DNA from 4 places in the Erwinia sp. PME.40.26/001 genome. Region 2 is predicted to be linked to each of the others. Evidence: predicted binding sites of a transcription regulator. Region 2 holds the regulator's gene; each other region holds the start of a gene.
The links. The regulator Fur, encoded in region 2, represses iron uptake genes when iron is present. The targets are predictions, from matches to a motif close to ATAATAATGAGAACNACTATCAA.

Region 1 (3,212 bases), on a different contig from region 2:
CTGGGCGGCGTGAATTTTTCCGCCCGCCCCGCCGGGCAACGATGGCGTGATCAACCCGCCGTTTTCAGCCCGGCCGGGCGCATGTCCTGCCAGTGCTCTTCGATATAGGCGATACAGGCCACACGCGTCGTCGGGCCAGCCATGGTCTGCCAACCGGCAGGCACGTCGGAAAATGCAGGCCACAGGCTGTACTGCTGGCGCGCGTTGAGCAGCACCAGGAAGTCGATGCTCTCATCATCGAAGGGATTGAGTTGTTCAGTCATGGTCGTTACCTGTTCCTGCCAAAAGTGGTGGAGTGTTTAAGTCGGCCAGCAGCCAGCGTAAGCCGTCAAGCAGCCCGCCGCGCCAGCACAGGGCATCATGCCCGCCGGAGAAAATACGGAAGTTGATGTCATGTCCGGCCGCCAGCAGCGCCTTGCGCATCTGCTGGTTGACCCAGGCCATATCGCCTTCGCGATCGCCCGCTTCCTGGAAGATTTTTAAGTGGCTGTCAGGCAGGTGCCCGTTGATCGCCTGTTCGGTCAGCCAGCCCATGTCGTGTTCCTGAGCCTCAGCAAAATGGGTCACCAGACGGACGTTGGGCCACCAGAACGATCCGGACTGGCTGAGGACGCGGCCAAAGCGTTCAGGCCAGTGCAGTCCGGCATACATCGCGGCCAGCCCGCCATAGCTCTGGCCGGCCACCACCGTGCGGTCACCCCGTTCGCTGAAGGCCGCGTGACTGCGTGCCAGCGGCAGCAGCTCCTCCTGTACAGCCCGCCAGAACGCGGCATTGCAGGGCAGCTCTTTTTCCCGCCAGTCACCGTTGATCACATCGATAAACAGCCAGCAGGCGGCGGGCAGCTGGCCACTGCCGGTGGCGGCCTGCAGGGCAGAAAACAGGGGTTGTCCCTCTACCCAGTTCTGGCCATCCAGCAGGATCACCAGCGGACTGTCTTCCGCGACCGGGAACGTGCCGGTGGTAAAGAGCCAGATTCGGCGCTGGTTGCCGAGCAGGATGCTGTCCCAGCTGAAGGTGTGCAGGCGCTCTGCATCGGGCTGCAGCGGATGTCCGGCATCCGGCGCATGCCACAGCGACTGGTCGGGTGCCGCAGGCATATGGGCGGCGGACAGGGCCTGTCCGCGACTGTTGAAATGGGGGGCGCAGCGGTTAAGCGGGTCGGCGATCGCCAGCGGGAAAAGGGAGATCCACCATTCTCGCTGCTGTTTTCGCCGCGTGTCGTGATCGTCACTGAAGGCCGGGGGCAGGCGGTCGGCCCCGACCGGGATCAGGCTGTAGCTGCCGCGCCAGTGTTCATCAATCTCCGTTGACCAGTGCCAGACATCGGTGCCGGGTAAACGCTGCAAACTTTGCGGCTGCGGACTGTGGTGATCGGTCACGCAGTTAATGTCGATATAGACCTGGCGTATCGCCGACCGGCTTTCGTCCCCTGCCGGATCGCGCCAGAGAAAGGTCATCCTGACGCACCCTTCACGCACCGCTTCCACCCGCGGTGTACCGTGCGCGGCGATTTCCTGCCACCAGCGATCTTCACCGGCATCACCAGCGGCCAGCCATTTTGCGGTGCTGCCTGCGGGCTGACTTAGCGGCCATAGTCTGTGCCGTGTTGTCACGATAATTTTCCTTGATTTACATTTAATGACGTAAACAGAGAGACTTTAATCTCTCTTACAGTAAACGACGCTAATGCAAATACTATTGAGAATAGTTTGCATTTGCAATAAGATGCGTCGCAACTTTCTAAAGAGCCTGTTATTTGTGCGTCATTACGGGTTTTCTTAAGAAGGGAAGAGGAACTGACGCCAGGAGTGGCAAAGGGGGTTCTTTCTGACCACCGCAGCCAATCAGCGCAACTAATGAATTGGCGGGGTTTAACGTTTTTTTTATCGGCAAGTCTGTTCAGACGGGATAACAGAACATGTTTAATAAAATTAAAAAGCAGGCATCACCAGGCATTGCAGCATTCTCTGATAAATACAGCACGCGTTTATTACTGGCATCGGCACTGTTTATCGCTCCTGCCGCGCAGGCCGCCACCGATGCCGACAGTACGATGACGGTCACGGCAGAAAGCCAGGAAAGTGTCACTGCGCCTAACAAAGGGATTGTGGCGAAAGCGAGCGCCTCCGGCACCAAGACCGCCACGCCGCTGCGCAAAACCCCGCAGTCGATTTCCGTGGTGACGCGCGATCAGATGGACGACCAGGATGCACGCTCCGTGGCTGATGCACTGGGCTACACCAGCGGCGTGGTCGCCACCTATCGTGGTAATTCCAACCGTAATGACGAAGTGATCAGCCGCGGGTTTCGCTATGCTCCCAAGCTGCTGGATGGCCTGCACTTCGGTCTCTCTTCAGAAAACGGCGGGGCGGGGCAGCTCGATCCCTGGCTGTTAGAGCGCGTGGAACTGGTCCACGGCCCGGCCTCGGTGCTGTATGGCCAGGTCAGCCCGGGCGGTCTGGTGCTGATGACCAGCAAGCGCCCAACGGCAGAAAGCATTCATGAAGTTCAGCTCAGTACCGGTAACCGCCACTATGGCGAAGCGGCCTTTGATTTTGGTGGCAAGCTGAATGACGACAATACGCTGTTTTACCGCCTGAACGGCATTGCCAGCACCCGGAACGAGTTTGTGAAGAACAGCAAACAGCAGCGGATGGCGATTGCCCCGGCACTGACCTGGCTGCCAAACGAAGACACCAGCTTCACGCTGTTAACCAGCTACCAGGACGATCCGAAAGCGGGGTCACGTAACTTCCTGCCGCGAGCGGGCACGCTGTATCCCACCGCAGCGGGCTATGTGCCTTACGATCTGAACGTCAGCGATTCCGACTTTGCCAAATCAAAACGCCAGCAGACGTCCATCGGTTACAGCCTGGAGCACAGTTTTAATGAGGCGCTGTCATTTACCCAGAACCTGCGTTACACCCACCGTGATGAAGATTACAAATATCTGGTGTACAACGTCGACGATGGCGACCATACCCTGACGCGTCTGGCCCAGCATGAAACGGCGATGACCAACGAGTTCAATGTCGATAACCAGCTGAAAGGCGTGTTCGACACCGGCGAGGTGCAGCATACGGTGCTGACCGGCTTTGATTATCGTTACTCCCATATCAACAGCAAGCTGTACCGTGACTACGGCAGCAGCTACCCGATGGACTGGAGGACCCAGAGCCGCGTGGACGTGGACGAAAGTCTGTTAGCGCTG
Region 2 (3,212 bases):
CAGCAGATGCACCGTGATGCCGGACAACCACTGCGCAGCTGGCATTTTGGCGGCGATGAGGCGAAAAATATTCGTCTTGGCGTCGGCTATACGGATATCAGGCACCCCGAAGCGGGCAAAGGACAGCTTGATTTAAGCCGTGAGGATCAGCCGTGGGCGAAATCGCAGGCCTGCCAGACGATGGTTGCTTCGGGCAAGGTCAGCGATTTGGGACATCTGCCCAGCTACTTTGCACTGAAAGTCAGCGAGTTGGTCAAGGCACACGGTATCAACAGAATGCAGGCCTGGCAGGATGGTTTGAAAGACGCACAGAATGCGCGAGCGTTTGCCACACCGGAAGTGGCGGTGAATTTCTGGGATACGCTTTACTGGGGCGGGTTCGACACCATCAATGACTGGGCAAATAAGGGCTATCAGGTGATTGTTTCTAACCCTGATTACCTCTATATGGATTTTCCCTATGAGGTGAATCCTCTGGAGCGCGGCTACTACTGGGGGACCCGGTTTAATGACGAGCGCAAAATGTTCAGCTTTGCGCCGGACAATTTGCCGCAGAATGCGGAAACCTCCGTTGACCGCGACGGTCAGTTCTTCACTGCCATGTCCAACAAACCCTGGCCGGGGGCGGCGGGCATGTCGGCACAGCTGTGGAGTGAGACGGTACGTACCGATGAGGATATGGAATATATGATCTATCCCCGTCTGTTCTCCGCCGCTGAGCGGGCATGGCACCGCGCGGCCTGGGAACAGGATTATCAGGCGGGTAAAACGTATCAGGGAGGGAAAACGCACTGGGTTGACCAGCAGGCGTTGCGTCAGGACTGGCAGCGATTCGCCAATATTCTCGGCCAGCGTGAGCTGGCAAAACTGGACAGATACGACGTGGGTTACCGATTACCGGTGCCAGGGGCACGTATTGTCGGGGGGAAACTGCTGGCGAATACGGCTTTTCCTGGCGTAACGATCGAGTTCAGCCGTGATGAAGGTCAGCAGTGGCAGCGTTACGACAGCCAGACCCCGCCTGAAGTCAGTGGCGGCATCATGATCCGTGCTGTCAGCGCGGACGGAAAGCGTGTCAGCCGTCAGGACACACTGTAACGCAGGCATAAAAAAACCGATGGCATAGCCATCGGTTTTTGCATTCAGTTGATCAGATTACTTGTCGTGCAGAGTCTCGTCTTCACGGCAGTCACCCAGCGAACAGTGGCCATAAAGATACAGGCTGTGGTTGCTCAGTTTAATGCCGTGACGCGTAGCGATTTCACGCTGACGCTCCTCAATATATTCGTCTCTAAACTCAATGACTTTACCGCAGTCCAGGCAGATCAGGTGATCGTGATGGTGCTGCTGGGTCAGTTCGAAAACGGATTTACCGCCTTCAAAGTTGTGGCGGGTAACGATCCCCGCGTCATCGAACTGGTTCAGTACACGGTAAACCGTGGCCAGACCAATTTCTTCGCCCATATCAATCAGGCGTTTGTACAAGTCTTCCGCACTGACGTGATGGCCCTCTGGTTCCTGAAGCACTTCCAGAATTTTCAGTCGGGGAAGCGTGACTTTCAGGCCGGCCTTCTTTAATGCGGTGTTATTGTCAGTCATGCGGATATTGTCCTGTTACTTTGCGAGTCACTTAGTGGCTGAAAAGCCCTGAACATCGGTCGGCGCTAAAAATGAGTGCGTTTCAGTATAGAACTGATAATCCGAAATGAAAACCAAAAGGGAAGCCTGAAACCGCAAGGGATGTAAGGATAAATGTCGTTACATCCAGGGAAGCGCGCGCCCGAATTATGCTGGGTTAACATCTCGATCTGCCTCATCTCATCGCCCAGGGGCGACTCACGTCCTCAATAATGGGGCTTGCGCTGAGAAAGCGGGTAACCGATGGGGTTATTGTACAGTTTTGCAGGTGAAAGTTACAAACATGTATCTATTACTTCTATAGGAAAAACCACTCACTTGATGTGAGATACCTCCCACATCAAGCTGTTATGGCTATGCTTCGATAATGTCTTGCAGCTGAAGTTCATCAGAAATTTGTTTTACCCACTGCTCAACACGTTCGTTGGTGAGTTCAGGCTGACGGTCTTCATCAATGGCCAGGCCAAGGAAGTGGTTGTCATCTGCCATGCCTTTAGACGCTTCGAAGTGATAGCCTTCGCTCGGCCAGTGGCCAACAATGACAGCACCGTTAGGCTCAATGATGTCACGGATAGTGCCCATCGCATCGCAGAAGTACTCGGAGTAATCTTCCTGATCGCCACAGCCAAACAGAGCAACCAGTTTACCGTTGAAGTCGATCTCTTCCAGCGTTGGGAAGAAGTCATCCCAGTCACACTGGGCTTCACCGTAGTACCAGGTTGGGATGCCCAGCAGCAGAATATCAAAGGCTTCAAGGTCTTCTTTGCTGCTTTTAGCAATATCACGAACTTCTGCAACATCTTTCCCCAGTTGCTTCTGGATCATTTTTGCAATGTTTTCGGTATTGCCTGTATCGCTACCAAAGAAAATGCCGACGAGTGCCATGAGTTTAATAACCTCTTGAATCTTAATGATATGGTGACTGCTGATTTTTTAGCAGATATCGTTAATGATAACAGACCGCCGTAAGCGGATAAATGAGTAATACTGCTGGTTTTGTCGCTGAGTGCTCAGGCCCGGATGGCATCAGAGCTGATGGCGTTGCAGCTGTGCCAGCAGCATCTCTTCAATCAGCTCGCTCCGGCTCATATTACGCTCGAAGGCCAGCTGGTTCAGGACATCCACCGCATCGCTGTTCATTTTCAGCTCAACGCGTTTCAGGCCGCGCACTTTATCACGCTTGAGCTGATTGCGTTTGTTGATACGCAGCTGCTCATCACGCGTCAGCGGGTTAGTCTTGGGTCGTCCCGGACGACGTTCATCTGCGAACAGATCGATCGTTGTGCGGTCCGTGTTCTCTTTTGCCATAGGAATCGTCGTACTGAAAGGCTGGATGACTGATGAATTGGTCCGTTATGCCGTCTGAAGGAGCAGCAACGGCAAAATTTTAGCGCGCCATCATACCCCAGCGAAAGAGGTGACGACAATCATTTATCCCCGTCATTCTTCACCCTACTGGTGCATTGATGGCATTCGTTATCTGGTTCCTACAACGCAAAAAAACGACGGATGGCGCGTAAAACGGCCTCAGGCTTCTCGGCGTGTACCCAATGCCCGGCACCGGTTATCACGTG
Region 3 (3,212 bases), on a different contig from region 2:
CAGCAGGGCGGTATCTCGGGCAATGATACCGTCATCCACCAGGTCGGGCACCGCGCAGACGGCATCCACCAGCACGCAGGAGGCCTGACTGGCAAGGTAGCGGGTAATGTCGGCTTTAATACCGCCGAGCTGGTGCTCGGAGATGGATTTTTGTTGTTCAGGATCGGCGCTTAACAGGGTACGCATTGCGCCGCGCTGGTCGCAGGCAATCACCAGCATCGCGCCATTGCTGCCGCAAATTTGCTGATAACCGCGCAGTTCAGAAGTGGACATATGTGACATGAGATGTGCTCCGTTGTAGAGATACCAGGTAAAAAAGCCGTCAGCGACGACCCGAAAATTACCTTTAGCCTGAGTGCACGACGCCGGGCTGATGCCGGTGAATCTCCAGTCCTGTCAGGGGTTTCAGCCACCTGTGCACATTGCAATTTTTCTGGTGTTGCGCAATAATTCTCCAACCGATGAAATGAGTGTAATACATTGCAGAAAGGAATTACAACCCTGAAAGAGCCTCTTTTACAAGATCCCGCCACCACGCGGGCGATGATGCATATGGTGGCGAAGCTGCACTATCAGTCCGATATGTCGCAGGTTGATATCGCGAAAAAGCTGGGGGTTTCCACCGCCACTATTTCGCGTCTGCTGACCAAAGCCCGTGCTGCGGGCATTGTGCGCATAGAGGTGATTGAGCTGACCTCACCTGAGGAGATCACGGCGGATCTGATCGCCCGGCTGGGGTTAAAAACCGCCGCCGTGGTTGAGTCGCCGCCCGCTAACGTCCTCAGCGCGCTCAGCGCGCCGCTGGCATCATTACTCCAGCAGGCCGATCTGGTCAGCGGGTCGGTGGTGGGGATTGGCTGGGGGCGTGCGGTGCGTGAAGTGACGTTATCCGGCCTGCCGCGCCTGCCGGGCGTGCTGACCGTGGCGCTTAACGGCGGTATGCAGCAGGCGGCAGCGCACTTTCAGATTAATGAATTTGTGCGCCAGGCCGCAGAACAGATGGCGGGGACCCCCCACTTTCTCCATGCGCCCTATATTTCATCGCCGGTGCTGCGTGACGCGTTTCTCTGCGACCCGGGCGTGCAGCAAATTACCTCCCTGTGGGATAAGCTGGATGTGGCGATTGTCGGCGTCGGCCTGACGCATCATGCGCCGCACGCCAGTGAAGCTTCTACCGCCACGCCTGATGAGCAGGCCCTCAGTCACGCAGCGGGCGATGTGCTGCGCCACTACGTCACGGAACAGGGAGAGGTGCTGCACTGGGAAGGTGAGCAGCGGATGATCGCCGCTTCACCCGACCAGCTGCGCCAGTCGCCTCTGTGTATCGGCGTGGCGGCCACGCCGGAAAAAGCCGCCGGGATTATCGGGGCCGTCCGCTCGGGGATGATCAATGCCCTGGTCACCGATATTAAAACCGCTCAGGCCATTATCGACCGTCTGGTCAGTGACCCTCAATAAATGCGCTGGCTGTCTTTGTCCAACGGGCAAAGACAGCTAATTAACGTAAAATGAATACGTTATCAGAAACAACCTAAAGCTGATTAATTCTCATTACGTCTTTATAGCCCGCTTTGATATAAATAAGAACAGTTATCATAACTATTTAAAAACCAGAACAATTCAGATTCATCATGGAATGATTATCACTTACCAATCAGTCCTTTAGCTGTGTATAAATAAATTAGCCAATGCTATATAAAACGGTTTTTATTTTATCAGTCTGGGTGCATAATGCGCAGAAATCACCTCTTTTACTCGTTATGATTTACGTTCCAGATACATTTACCGTGTCTCTGCAACGCAAATTATTGAGAGTAGAAATCTCGCTAAAAATATAATGTTAAGGAGTCACCATGCTGACGAATGAAATGACCGCTCAGTTGAACGATCAGCTGAATCTGGAATTCTACTCTGCCAACCTGTACCTGCAGATGAGCGCATGGTGCAATGACAAAGGTTTTGAAGGGGCTGCCGCGTTTATGCGTGAGCATTCCACCGAAGAGATGCAGCACATGCAGCGTCTGTTCAACTACCTGAGTGATACTGGTGCCATGCCGGTGCTGGGCACTATCGACGCGCCGCCGGTCACCTTTAACTCCCTGCACGAAGTGCTGGAGCAGGCCTATCAGCACGAGCAGCTGATCACCAAAAAAATCAATGAGCTGGCACATGCCGCCATGACCACGCAGGATTACTCCACCTTTAACTTCCTGCAGTGGTACGTCTCTGAGCAGCATGAAGAAGAGAAACTGTTTAAATCTGTCCTGGATAAACTGGCGCTGGTGGGTAACAGCGGTCAGGCACTGTTCTTCGTGGATAAAGACCTGCAGAAACTGAGTGAGCCCGGCGCGCACCAGGCCTAATCGCTGCGGTCCCGCTAAACGGGGGCGACCTTTTCCGGTCGCCCCTGCTGAGAAGCTGTCCTTCCTGTATTAACCCTGTTACTGCCCCTCCCGCACGGCCTTTACCTGCTGCGGCGTCACCTCACTGGCCTGATTTCCCCAGCTGTTACGCACAAAGTTGCTCAACCCGGCGACCTGTTGATCCGTCAATCGCCAGCCAAAATCCGGCATTCTCATGCCAGTCAGCGCCTGTCGGGTGACAGGTGCCCTGCCGCCGTGCAGGATCATTGAAATCAGTGATGAAGGATCGTTGCCCTGCAGCGCTGCGTTGCCCGCCAGTGCGGGGAAGGTGCGGGCATAGCCCCGGCCGTCGCTGCGGTGGCACGCCGCACAGTTATCCTGATACAGCGCCGCGCCGGGGGAGTTCAGATCGGCATAATCCTCGCGCGCCAGCGCCGTGGAGAACGTGCCGGCGGGCAGGCTTTTCAGGAATACCGCGATAGCCTTGAGATCGGCCGGTGTCAGGTACTGCGTACTCTGTTCAACCACATCGGCCATCGGGCCAAACGCCATGGTGCGGTCGTTCTGCCCGGTTTTCAGAAACGTGACGATATCCTGCGGCGTCCAGCTCCCCAGTCCCCGGACATTGTTACCCCGCAGGTCGGGCGCATGCCAGCCGCCAAGGGTACCACCGGTAAGATAGGCGCTGTCGTGGTGGTCCTGCCCTTTTTCCTGCAGGGCGAAACCGCGCGGCGTATGGCAGCTGCCGCAGTGTCCCGGCCCCAGTACCAGCCATGCCCCGCGGTTCCACTGTTCGCTGTGCAGCGGATCGTTAAGATAGCGCTCGTCATCGTGAAACAGCAGGTTCCA
Region 4 (3,212 bases), on a different contig from region 2:
TCACTGACCTGGTTGTAGTCCGGATTGCTGAGATCAAAGCCCGGTGTGCGGGTGGCGTACTGATAGTTGAAGTGAGAATCCATCCGCTGATAGTCCACGCCCGCCAGCAGGTGATGTTGCCAGTCACCCAGATCCCACTGCTTCGTCACCTGGTTATCGATATTGAAGCTTTTCAGGTCTTCATCGGTGGTGTAGGCAAACCGATCCAGCTGGCTGTTACTGACGGCCGGATTGGTCAGACCCGAGGCATAAATACTGCGCTGGTGGGTATCAACGTCAAAGTAGCGCGCCTTCTGCGCCACGCCCCAGCCGTTATCGAACTGATGCTCAAAGCTGTAACCCAGCATCCACTGGCGCTGTTTAAAGCCGCTCCAGCGGTCGCCTGCATAAGTGCGGCGCGAAGCGTCTGACGAGGTCAGCGCGGCCAGCGGCAGAGGGTCAGACGGCGTCAGGCTGGGGATGTCCTGGTACTGCGCGTCGATCGTCAGGCGGGTTTTATCCGACGGCTGCCAGGTGAGTGACGGGGCCACCAGATAGTTTTCACTGTGAGTGGTGCGCGGCTGATCGTCCCCGGCGCTGGCTTTACCAATAAAGCGATAACTCCAGTCGCTGTCGGCAATCGCGCCGGTGCTGTCGATATAGCCTTCGCGCAGCTTGCGGTTGCCACTGTTAAACCCGACTTCGGTTTTCTGCTCTTTCTCCGGCTTTTTACTCTGAATATTCACCAGGCCACCCGGCGACCCGTTGCCGTACAGCACCGAGGCCGGGCCTTTCAGGATATCCACATGGTCGATCAGAATCGGATCGATACTGGCTTTGGTGTTACCCGTGACGTTATACGGCAGCTGTAAGCCGTCATAGAAGGTGTTATCCACCGTGAAACCGCGGATTTTATACTCGCTCATATACGAGGTGGCGCCGCGGGTTTCGGTGGACACGCCGGGGGCATAGCGCAGAATTTCATTCAGCGAGCTGGCGTGACGCGCGGCAATCTCCTTGCTGCTGACGGTATTGATCACCTGAGGCGTTTTGCTTTCCGGCACCGCCGACTTGGTGGCGCTGTTGGTATAGGCGGGCAGGGCGGCGGCGCCAGAATCTGAGGCGCTGACCACCAGTGTTTTTTCATCGCTGGCTGCCGCGTGGGCAAAGGCGGTGCAGGTGCTGGCGATCAGCACGGCGAGCATGCAGGGCTTAGTGGTGAACATGGGTTTAGATGCCAATGAGAATGTGAAAGATAACGACAATTATTATCATTGGTTGTCACTATGCAATAACTTCCGACAAAAATTTCCCAATAATAAAAAACGCGCTGACCATGAGGCCAGCGCGTTAAGGGAAAAGGGCGTACCGGGCGGAGAGTTTACTGCAGATCGACCGTCAGTTCCGGGGCACCAAAGCCGATCACCGTGGCGTGGGACGCCGAAAAATAGTCACGCCAGAACGCTTCCAGCTGCTGCATGATTTTTCCTGAACGGTAGTTATTTTTCGCCTCGCTGTCGATCAGCCCGGCCCCCGCAATGTAGATCCTGCTGCCGGCAAAATCGGCCAGCAGATGCTGTTTGCTGACGCGCTGCATCTCTTTTTCCGGCACCAGCAGGCGGATCTGATTATTGCTGTAGAAGCTGCCGAAATCGCTGTTTTCCAGCATATCCGACACCAGCAGAACGGTTTTCGCCTGCGCCGGCTCTGCCTTCAGATCGTCACTGATTCGCTTCAGGCTGTCCATGATCTCGCTTTTAGCAATATTATCGCCCTGCTCCGCGAAGGCACCTGCCAGCTTTTTGCCAATCGTCTGCTCAAAAAACTGTTTCTGCTGTGTCAGGCAGCCATCCAGAGATTTCAGGCTGTCCATGCCGAGGCTGTTGCGCGCTTTCTGATCGGTGAACGGGCCTTCCAGCTTGCCGTCGAAGGTGCGCTTCATGTAGTTGTCCTGCAGCAGAGCAGAGAACTGATACAGGATGATGTGGTCGCCAGGCTGGGCGAAGCGCAGCACCTGCTGCCAGATCGACTTTTTCAGTTCGGTCGGCACTTTCACCGTCTGGTCGACAATAATCACCAGCTCGCGCCCGCTGGCGGGCGGACGTTCGGCGTCGAGCCTGGCGTAGCTGTAGCAGCTCGGAATATCGTTACGTTCGGCAGCGTACAGCGTCGTGCTCATGCCCAGCAGGATCAGCGCGATAAGGGCTTTCATGCCGTTCCTCCCTGACGTGCCTTATTCAGCAGGGCCTGCACCTGCTGGCGCTTTTGCAGCGCGGGGAGGGCTAATCCCTGATCGTCGGCAATCAGCTGCAGTTCATCGGCGCTGAACGAGGTGAGATCGCCCAGAGCATGAATGCGCTGCTTCTCCTCCGCGTCATCGGCCAGGGGGGCCGCCGGAGCCGGGGCCGTCACCGGCGCGGCAGCCGGTGCGATGGCGGCGGCTGCGACAGGCTCCGGGACGACCGCCGGGGCGACTGCAGTCGGCTGAGGCACAGGAACCGCCTGAGTCACGGCCACAGGCGGCGCTGCAGGCGGGGCTGCAGGGACGGGCTGAGGCGCGGCATACTCCTGCATCTGGAGCTGCTGTTCGGCATCCAGCCGCGCTTTATCACGCACTTTGCCGCTGGCATAGTCCTGGAAGGTGGGCAGGGTATTCAGCGCTTCGCTCTGGCTGTTGGTGCGCTTCATCATCAGGCGATTTTGCAGCGAGGTCAGTTTCTCCTGGGCGTCGCGCTCTACGCGTTCGCGGCGCATCGCATGCCAGGTGGCAAACTCTTCTGAGCCGCTGAAGTTACCGATATATTTTGAGGCCGCTTTAGACTCAATGCCGGCAAAGGAGCGGAACAGGCCCACCAGAATACCGATCAGCTGAACGCCGACGAAAATCACCGACAGAATAATAAAGGTCAGCTTGGAGGCAAACACGCGGTTATCGCTGATCTCGTGCGCGGCCTGACGGTCGGCACGGGCATTATCTTCTACGGCCGCCGCAGGCAGGTCAAACGGCGACCCGGAGGCCGCTGCCGTCTGCTGGCTGAATGGCGAGCCGTTCACGGCCTGCGTATCAATAGAGTCAATGGTGGCGGCACGAACAAAGTAAGCACCGACCGCAAAGAACAGGATCAGCGCCAGGGCAATGCCGGTAGCCCAGTACTGCGGCTTCACCTGGGCGTTGTGGGTCACGCGGTTCAGCATCTGCAGATAGTTCGGGTCGTTATCGTCCAGCCGCGTGG

Region 1: fes (enterochelin esterase) is a predicted target of Fur. The motif match lies at 1,694-1,716, and genes of this name have one in related genera.
Region 3: ftnA (non-heme ferritin) is a predicted target of Fur. The motif match lies at 1,581-1,603, and genes of this name have one in related genera.
Region 4: ACZ3HG_RS21330 (TonB-dependent siderophore receptor) is a predicted target of Fur. The motif match lies at 1,232-1,254, and genes of this name have one in related genera.

Annotation. Positions count from the first base shown of each region.
Region 1 is NZ_JBVHNP010000001.1:1,202,076-1,205,287, reverse strand. It holds gene ACZ3HG_RS05870 (MbtH family protein) at 51-263, opposite strand; gene fes (enterochelin esterase) at 256-1,614, opposite strand; gene ACZ3HG_RS05860 (TonB-dependent siderophore receptor) at 1,920-3,212, shown strand, end outside.
Region 2 is NZ_JBVHNP010000004.1:35,592-38,803, reverse strand. It holds gene ACZ3HG_RS13040 (family 20 glycosylhydrolase) at 1-1,098, shown strand, start outside; gene fur (ferric iron uptake transcriptional regulator) at 1,156-1,599, opposite strand; gene fldA (flavodoxin FldA) at 1,993-2,523, opposite strand; gene ybfE (LexA regulated protein) at 2,665-2,946, opposite strand; gene ybfF (esterase) at 3,126-3,212, opposite strand, start outside.
Region 3 is NZ_JBVHNP010000002.1:307,195-310,406, reverse strand. It holds gene ACZ3HG_RS08935 (tagatose-bisphosphate aldolase) at 1-282, opposite strand, end outside; gene ACZ3HG_RS08930 (sugar-binding transcriptional regulator) at 481-1,458, shown strand; gene ftnA (non-heme ferritin) at 1,854-2,363, shown strand; gene ACZ3HG_RS08920 (c-type cytochrome) at 2,442-3,212, opposite strand, start outside.
Region 4 is NZ_JBVHNP010000012.1:85,584-88,795, forward strand. It holds gene ACZ3HG_RS21330 (TonB-dependent siderophore receptor) at 1-1,184, opposite strand, end outside; gene ACZ3HG_RS21335 (hypothetical protein) at 1,361-2,191, opposite strand; gene ACZ3HG_RS21340 (hypothetical protein) at 2,188-3,212, opposite strand, start outside.